2 regions of the Massilia sp. SYSU DXS3249 genome follow, and region 1 is predicted to be linked to the other one. Evidence: predicted binding sites of a transcription regulator. Region 1 holds the regulator's gene; the other holds the start of a gene.
What was found. The regulator LexA, encoded in region 1, represses DNA repair genes until DNA is damaged. The targets are predictions, from matches to a motif close to ACTGTATNNNNATACAGT.

Region 1 (4,536 bases):
TCATGGCGGGCATTATACCCTCTCCGGTCACACGGCTGAAATAATTGGCGAGTTTCTGAGGACAAAAAAAAGCCGGGCAAGCCCGGCTTTTTCCTTTTAACAACAGCTCGTGCCGAGCTGTGTCAGAACATCTGATTAGGCAGCTTCGCCCACGACAGCGATCGTGATTTCCACGACGACGTCGGTGTGCAGGGCGACGGCGACCGGGTGCTCGCCGGTGGTCTTCAGCGGGCCGGTCGGCAGGCGCACTTGCGCCTTTTCGACCGCGAAACCTTGCTTGGTCAGGGCTTCGGCGATATCGAAGTTGGTGACCGAACCGAACAGGCGACCGTCAACGCCGGCCTTCTGGCCGATGGTGATGGTCATGCCGTTCAGCTTTTCGCCTTGTGCTTGCGAAGCCGACAGCTTTTCAGCTGCTGCTTTTTCCAGCTCGGCGCGCTTGACTTCGAACTCGGCCACAGCCGCCTGGGTCGCGCGGCGGGCCATCTTCTGCGGGATCAGGAAGTTACGTGCGTAACCGTCCTTGACCTTGACCACGTCGCCCAGGTTGCCGACGTTAACAACTTTTTCCAAAAGGATAACTTGCATATTTTTCTCCAGAAAATTCGGACTGTACGGCGCCGATTAGGCGTTGTGCAGGTCGGTGTACGGCAGCAGCGCGAGGTAGCGTGCGCGCTTGATCGCGGTGTCGACCTGGCGCTGGTAGTGCGCCTTGGTGCCGGTCAGGCGTGCAGGCATGATCTTGCCGTTTTCCTGGACGAAGTCCTTCAGGGTGTCGACGTCTTTGTAGTCAACCTGTTCCACGTTTGCAGCGGTGAAGCGGCAGAACTTCTTGCGCTTGAACAGCGGGTTCTGCTGTTTGCGCTTCAGTTTTTCTTTGGCTTTGTTTTTGTCGAACTTTTTACCGAATGCCATTTGAGGCTCCTGTATCTAAAAGGTGGCCGCTCATTCTTTAAGCGGCGGCACTGAAATCAATGATGTGAAACACCAGGGCTTTGCTGTTGCGATTCTTCCTGGCCAAAAATCCCGTGAACTGGTGGGCTGCGCCCAACTCGGCGCTGGCGAAGCGGCCCGAAATTTCACCCGCGGCGAACGCGGCAATTTCGAACTCGACCAGCCTGGCGACCCCTGCCTCGACCTGCTGCGAACTGTGCATCAGGATTGCCGAGACGACCGGCACGCCGGCGGGGGTGTAGCGCAGTACGTCGCGTTCAGCAATCGTCGCGACGACCTGGAGCTGGTTCACTTCTTGTTCACGATTCCTGGCGAAAGAAATTTAGGCAGCAGCTGGGGCCGGGGCAGCAGCCGGGGCTTCTGCGCGGTGGCTCTTGGCTGCGTCTTCGCGCTGGACCGACTTCATCATTGGCGACGGAGCGGTTTCAGCCTTCTTCATCTTCACGGTCAGGTGACGCAGCACGGCATCATTGAACTTGAATGCGGTTTCCAGCTCGACCAGGGTCTCGTTGTCGCACTCGATGTTCATGCAGATGTAGTGTGCCTTCGGCAGCTTCTGGATCTGGTAAGCCATCTGGCGGCGGCCCCAGTCTTCCACGCGATGGATGTTACCGCCGCGTGCGGTGACGCTGGCCTTGTAACGCTCGATCATCGCCGGGACTTGCTCGCTTTGGTCCGGGTGGACGATAAAAACGATTTCATAATGACGCATGCAACACTCCTTAAGGACGTTTAAACAAATGCCCACCTCGGCGTCAAGACGAGTGTGGGAAGGGAAAGCCGGCAATTATAACGCGATACGGGCGTCAACACAATCCTGGGCCATCGTCGCCCCGCCGCTACAACTTCCCGGGTGGAAATCGTTAATTTTTCGTGATTTCCCTTGCATTCGCCGAAATACTGTACAAAAATACAGTCTGAATCATTAACCCACCCGTGGCAGATCCATGCTCAAGCTCACCGCAAGGCAACAACAGATCCTTGACCTGATCAAGGAAGCGATCGACAACACCGGCTTCCCGCCGACCCGTGCCGAGATCGCGAAGGAATTGGGCTTCAAGTCGGCCAACGCCGCCGAGGAGCACCTGCAGGCGCTCGCCCGCAAAGGCGCGATCGAAATCGTTTCCGGCACCTCGCGCGGCATCCGCCTGATCGGCTCTTCGCTGCCGGCACCGGTACCGCACGTTCCTGCCGCGCTGCTGATGTCGCTGCCGCTGGTCGGCCGCGTCGCCGCCGGTTCGCCGATCCTGGCCCAGGAACACGTCGAAGCCACCTACAACGTCGACCCCGCCATGTTCGGCGCCCGCCCCGACTTCCTGCTGAAGGTACGCGGCTGGTCGATGCGCGACGCCGGCATCATGGACGGCGACTTCCTCGCCGTGAAGAAAATCGACAGCGCCAAGAACGGCCAGATCGTCGTCGCCCGCATCGGCGAGGACGTCACCGTCAAGCGTTACCGCAAGACGGGCGAACTGATCGAGCTGCTGCCGGAAAATCCGGATTTCAAGGTCATTCGCGTGGAACCGGGCGACGAGTTCGCGCTCGAGGGGCTGGCGGTCGGGCTGATGCGCAGCTGGCATTGAGCTTGATGTGACAAAGGCCGCGTTCAGCGGCCTTTTTTCCGGGTATTGCACTTGTAGGGTGGACTCTCGAGTCCACGCGGTCCGGCGTTCGTAAATCGAATTGTTACCACTTGGCGGCAATGTCGCCTTACAGCGGACGGTGATACCGCGTGGGCACAAGTGCCCACCCTACGAAAGGCGGCAACCGGTGGACTTCGCTTACTTGCGCAGCGAGTCGTCTTTCGGCAAGTTCTTGATGATCGCATTGTGCTCGCCCACATACGCCTCGGTCGCCTGGCGCCAGACGGCGACGTCGGCCAGCACCAGCTTGGCGCTGACCTTGGCCTCTTCCGCGAGGTTTTCCTGTACCTGCGCCAGGTGCTTGTGCGCACGCTCGGTCTCCGAGGCATTCATCAGCTTGGCGATATCGGCAGGAATGCGCTCGGCTAAGGGCGAGACCGCGTTCAGGTTCGTCACGAATCCGTTGTAGCAGTCCTGCCACTTGGCGATCGCCTTCGATACCCGGTCGATTTCCTCGGACTGCTTGGAGACCGCCGGAATCCGCGGCGCCGCGCAGGCGAACTTGCCTGACTTCAGGTCCGTGCCGTCGTAGCGGCTGACCCAGTGCTCGATGTCCGCGCGGCGTGCGACGCGCTGCTGCATCACGTCCAGCGAGGCCGCCGCCACCTTGTTGCCCTTGGCCGCAGCCTTCTGGAACCACATCCGGGCCTTGTCCTCGTCGACCGTGCCGGCCTCGCCGTACCAGTACATTTGGCCCAGGTGCTGCTGGGCGTCGACGTTGCCGGCGTTGGCCAGTTTGGTGTACAGCTTGAATGCTTCCGGATACTTCTTCTGCTCGAACAGCGCTTTGGCGTCGTCGAGCTCGCCCGCGTGGGCAAGCCCGGCCAGCAGCAGGCCGGCCACCAGCATCATCTTCTTGTTCATGGTTCCCCGTCGTGGCAAGGCAAGCGTTCAGGCGGACAGCGCGCTGCGGAAGTCGTCCAGCAAATCGCCGGTGTCTTCGATGCCGACCGACACCCGGATCAGGGATTCGGCGATCCCCATGCTGGCGCGGCGCTCGGCGCCCATCTCGAAGAAGATCGTGTGCGCGACCGGGATCACCAGCGTGCGGGTGTCGCCCAGGTTACTGGCGGGAATTGCGAGCTGCAGGCGGTTCAGGTAATCGAAGCAGTCGATCCCCTCCTTCAGCTCGAAGCTCAGCAGCGAACCGCCGGCCCGGAACAGCTCGCGCACGATGCCATGCTGCGGATGCGAGGCCAGGCCCGGGTAGTGGACGGCAGCGACACGTTCGTCGGCTTCCAGCATCTGCGCCAGCGCCAGCGCATTCGCGCAGGTGCGTTCCATGCGCAGCGCCAGCGTTTCGGCGCCGACGGCGATGTGGTGGGCCGCTTCCGGGCCGAGGGCGGCGCCGAAGTCGCGCAGGGCCTTCGCGCGCAATTGCGCCATGCCCTGGGCCGTTGCCGGCTGCTTGCGGAAGTTGGCGGCGATGTTCGGGAAGGCGCTCCAGTCGAACAGGCCGGTATCGGTCAGGGCGCCGCCCAGGGCGATGCCGTGCCCGCCGATCGACTTGGTGAGCGAATTGACCACCAGCCCGGCGCCGACCGCCTTCGGGCGGAACAGCCAGGGCGTGGTCATCGTGTTGTCGACCACGTACAGGATGCCGCGCTCGCGGCACAGCTCGCCGATGCGGGCCAGGTCGGCCACCTGGGTGCGCGGATTGGCGACCGTCTCGACGAACACGAGGCGCGTCTCCGGGCGCAGGGCGGCTTCCACGTTGGCGACGTCGGTGGCGTCGACGAAATCGACGCCGACACCCTGCCCGGCCACCGTCTGCCACAGGCTGTTGGTGTTCCCGAACAGGAAGCTCGACGAGACGATATGGTCGCCGGCGCGCAGCAGCGCCTGGAACAGCGCGCCGATGGCCGCCATGCCGGTGCCGAAGCACAGGCTGGCCACGCCGTCTTCCATCTTCGTGATCTTGTCTTCCAGCGCGGCGACC
Region 2 (4,536 bases), on a different contig from region 1:
AATTCAGCCGTCGAAAGCGTTGCGAAAACGCCTCATTCGATTCGAAATTCCCGACATGCATGATTACTCCGCAGTACATTTTCCAAGCCGCCACGAGAGGGCACATCGGCACACGAGGCCGGTGTTTATAAAACAAGGCAACCGCCTTGACGGAAAACTACATAACAAAGGGCTTACAAATGAAGTCGATCCATTCGATTCACCCGAGTTTGTTGAAAATCGCAGCTGCTGTTTCCATCGCCACCGTCTCGCTGGGCGCGCAAGCAGGCGCTCCCATCCTTGAGACCGACCGCCTGATCGTGAAGTACAAGGATTCGGGCTCGGCTGTCTTCAAGGGCCAGGGCGCCGTGCCGGCCATGACCGCCGCACGCCAGGCCGTCGCCGAGCGCGCAGGCCAGCAGTTCGGCATGAGCCTGAAGGCACTGCGCACGACCGCCACCGGCGCGCACGTGATGAAAATCGACCGCAAGGTCTCCGTCAAGGAAGCCGAGGCGCTGGCCGCCGAACTGATGGCACGCGACGCTTCCGTCGAGTACGCCGAGCCGGACCGCATCCTGCGCAAGATGGCGACCCCGACCGACCCGATGTACACCCAGCAGTGGCACTACTACGAAACCACCGGCGGCCTGCGCCTGCCGGCAGCCTGGGACAGCTCGACCGGCACCGGCGTTCGCGTCGCCGTGATCGACACCGGCATCCGTCCGCACGCCGACCTGAGCGGCCAGATCCTGGCTGGCTATGACTTCATTTCGGACGCGACGATCGGCAACGACGGCAATGGCCGCGACAGCGATGCGTCGGATCCGGGCGACTGGACCCTCGCCAACGAATGCGCCGCCGGCGAGCCGGCATCGAGCTCGAGCTGGCACGGCACCCACGTGGCCGGCACCATCGCCGCCGCCACCAACAACGGCACCGGCGTGGCCGGCGTTGCCTACGGCGCCAAGATCGTGCCGGTGCGCGTGCTCGGCAAGTGCGGCGGCTACACCTCGGACATCGCCGACGCAATCGTCTGGTCCTCGGGCGGCGCCGTCACCGGCGTGACGAACATCGCAGCCCGTGCGCAAGTGATCAACATGTCGCTCGGCGGCGGCGGCGCCTGCGGCACCACCACCCAGAACGCGATCAACAGCGCCCGTTCGCGCGGCACCGTCGTCATCGTCGCGGCCGGTAACGAGAACATGAACGCCAGCAACTCGAATCCGGCCAACTGCGCCGGCGTCGTGACCGTGGCGGCAACCAACCGCAACGGTGCCCGCGCTCCGTACTCGAACTATGGCACCGTGGTCGACGTCGCTGCTCCAGGCGGCGATGCCAACGGCTACATCATCTCGACCCTGAACGCCGGTACCCAGTCGCCAGGCGCGGACAACTATGCCGGCTACCAGGGCACCTCGATGGCGACCCCGCACGTCGCCGGCGTGGCCGCGCTGATGCTGGCCAAGAACAGCGCGCTGACCCCGGACCAGATCGAGTCCAAGCTCAAGAGCACCGCACGGCCGTTCCCGGGCACCTGCACCAGCTGCGGCACCGGTATCGTCGACGCGGCAGCCGCGGTGGCTTCGGCGACCACGACCACGCCAACGGCGCCGACCATCAACGAGACCGAGTCGAACAACACGATCTCGTCGGCGAACGCCATCAGCACCAGCGGCACCACGGTCAACGGCACCATGGCCACCACCACCGACACCGACTACTTCGTGGTCCAACTGCCGGCCGGTAAGACCCTGACCTCGACGCTGACCATGGGCCTGTCGACCGCCGACTACGACCTGTATGTCTACAACAGCTCGGGTACGCAACTGGCCACGAGCCAGAACGGCGCCGGCGCGACCGACACCGCTTCGGTGACGAACACCGGCACCACCACCGTTGCACGTTATGTGCGCGTGCGCTACTACAGCGGCGGCACCGGTTCGACCAGCGGCAAGTACACGCTCAAGATGAGCTGGTAATGGCTGCAGGGAAGTAAAGTACTAGAAGTGAAGTGAAACGACGCGCGGCTTGCCGCGCGTCTTTTTTTGCCGGTGCAGGGATGCTTGCGTCTTGCAACAAACCCCGATTGACGAGATACTGTACAGAATTACAGTAGTCGGCCCCGGCCGCCGCCAGAGTGAACGTCCCCGCACGTAAAATTATCCATTGCGATTGCGACTGCTTCTATGCGTCGGTCGAGATGCGCGACGATCCGTCCCTGCGCGGGCGCCCGCTCGCCGTCGGCGGCCGTCCCGACCAGCGCGGCGTGGTGGCGACCTGCAATTACGAGGCGCGCCGCTACGGCATCCACTCGGCAATGGCTACGGCCCAGGCCATGAAACTGTGCCCGGAGCTGCTGGTCATTCCGCCGCAGATGGAAAAGTATCGGATTGCCTCGCGCCAGATCATGGAGATCTACAGCGACTACACGGACCTGGTCGAACCCCTGTCGCTCGACGAAGCCTATCTCGACGTTTCCAATTCGCCCCACTGCAAGGGCAGCGCCACCCTGATCGCCCAGGAAATCCGGCGCCGCATTTTCGAGACCGTCGGCATCACGGCCTCGGCCGGCGTGGCGCCGAATAAATTCGTCGCCAAGATCGCCAGCGACTGGAACAAGCCCGACGGGCTGTTCCTCGTGCGCCCGGAAGAGGTCGACGCCTTCGTGTCGGCGCTGCCCGTGAAAAAGCTGCACGGGGTCGGCAAGGTGACGGCGGCCAAGCTCAATAAACTGGGCGCGCAAACCTGCGCGGACTTGCGCAGTTGGACGATGCAGGAGCTGCAGCACCACTTCGGCAGTTTCGGGGCGCGCCTGCACGACCTGTGCCGCGGGATCGACTACCGCGAGGTCAGCCCCGAGCGCGAGCGCAAGTCGATCAGCACCGAGGAAACGTACACGCCGGACGTGCCCGACCTGGCCGCCTGCCTGGCGCTGTTGCCTGAGCTGGTCGAACACCTGCTCGGCCGCATCAAGCGCAACGCTGCCGAAAAATTCATCAATAAATTGTTCGTCAAAATCAAATTCTCCGACTTCCAGCAGACCACGGTCGAGTGCGTGGGCTTTTCGCCACACATGCCGACCTTCGCCCGGCTGATGGAAATCGGCTGGCAACGCGCCAGCCGCCCGGTGCGCCTCTTGGGCGTGGGCGTGCGGCTGGGCGACACCGAAAACGTCGAGCAGCTCAGCCTGTTTGACGAACGCACAACACATTAAAAAAGCGTCTGTTGCCGGTTGAAAATTGCCGCGCATCAGCGTGTAGAATGTCGTTCCCCTGAAATACTGAGACAACAGAAAGCAACTATGTGGTTCAAGAATCTTCAGATTTACCGCCTGCCCGCACCATGGGCCTTCACCCCTGAGCAGATGGAAGAGGCGCTGGCGCCGCTGGCCTTCACCCCGGCCAACAGCAACGAACTGCTGCGCCAGGGCTGGGATACGCCGCGCCCGAACGGCGGCCTCGTTCACGTCGTCAACAAGCAGATGCTGATGATGCTGGGCACCGAAAAGAAGCTCCTGCCGGGCTCGGTGATCAACCAGGTGGCCAAGGCCAAGGCGGCCGAGCTGGAAGAGCAGCAGGGCTTCCCGCCAGGCAAAAAGGCGATGAAAGAACTGAAGGAACGCGTGGCCGACGAACTGCTGCCGCGCGCATTCACGATCCGCAGCAACACCTGGACCTGGATCGACCCGGTCAACGGCTGGCTGGTAGTCGATGCCGCCAGCCCGGCGAAAGCCGACGACGTCGTGAAACTGCTGCTCAAGGCCGTCGACCGCATGCCGCTCGAGTCGCTGCGCGTGCAGCGCTCGCCTGTCGCCGTGATGACCGGCTGGCTCGAATCGGATGAGGCGCCGTACAACTTCACGATCGACCAGGACACGGAATTGCGCGCCACCGGCGAAAGCCGCGCCGCCGTGCGTTACGTGAAACACTCGCTGGATCCGGAAGACATCCGCCGCCACATCGCCGCAGGTAAGCAGTGCACCCGCCTGGCCATGACCTGGAACAGCCGCATCAGTTTCGTGCTGACCGAATCGCTGGCGATCAAGGGCGTCAAGCCGCTCGACGTCATCAACGAGGGCGGCGCCGTCACCCACAGCGACGACGAGCGTTTTGACAACGACATGATGCTGATGACCGGCGAGCTGGCGAAGATGCTGGCCGACGTGGTCGACGCGCTGGGTGGGGAAGCGAAGGCGTAACAGCCGGCGTTCGCTGGACGGGCGATCGGCTGCAACGTATGCCGGAGGGACGTAGGGTGGGCAGGTTTCCTGCCCACGCGTTCAACCAGTCCATGCACATAAGCGATTCGATTAGCACCCGTTCGTTGAACGCGTGGACGGCAGAGCCGTCCACCCTACGCGTAACGATAAACGGACCCTCTCGGGTCCGTTTTGCTTTTCAATTCAAGGATTTACTTCGCGCCCGCCACCTCGTCGCTGGTCGCCGGCTCCTCGCTCCTGCCATCCGTATAGGTCGGTCCCTGGCGGTTCTCATGCGGCGCCGGCTTGCCTTCCAGCGGCGGCAGAGCCTTGGCCTTTTCCAGGTCGATGCCGGCAAC

Region 2: the regulator LexA is predicted to act here: its motif matches at 2,076-2,093, upstream of dinB (DNA polymerase IV).

What each region holds. Positions count from the first base shown of each region.
Region 1 covers NZ_JBSIPX010000026.1:32,898-37,433, forward strand. Annotated here, with positions in the region: gene ACWCIA_RS21820 (replicative DNA helicase) at 1-4, opposite strand, end outside; gene rplI (50S ribosomal protein L9) at 136-588, opposite strand; gene rpsR (30S ribosomal protein S18) at 625-915, opposite strand; gene priB (primosomal replication protein N) at 953-1,246, opposite strand; gene rpsF (30S ribosomal protein S6) at 1,277-1,666, opposite strand; gene lexA (transcriptional repressor LexA) at 1,902-2,537, shown strand; gene ACWCIA_RS21850 (tetratricopeptide repeat protein) at 2,736-3,461, opposite strand; gene ACWCIA_RS21855 (cystathionine gamma-synthase family protein) at 3,489-4,536, opposite strand, start outside.
Region 2 covers NZ_JBSIPX010000014.1:101,985-106,520, reverse strand. Annotated here, with positions in the region: gene ACWCIA_RS16600 (S8 family peptidase) at 180-1,958, shown strand; gene dinB (DNA polymerase IV) at 2,117-3,193, shown strand; gene ACWCIA_RS16590 (recombination-associated protein RdgC) at 3,281-4,177, shown strand; gene ACWCIA_RS16585 (catalase) at 4,390-4,536, opposite strand, start outside.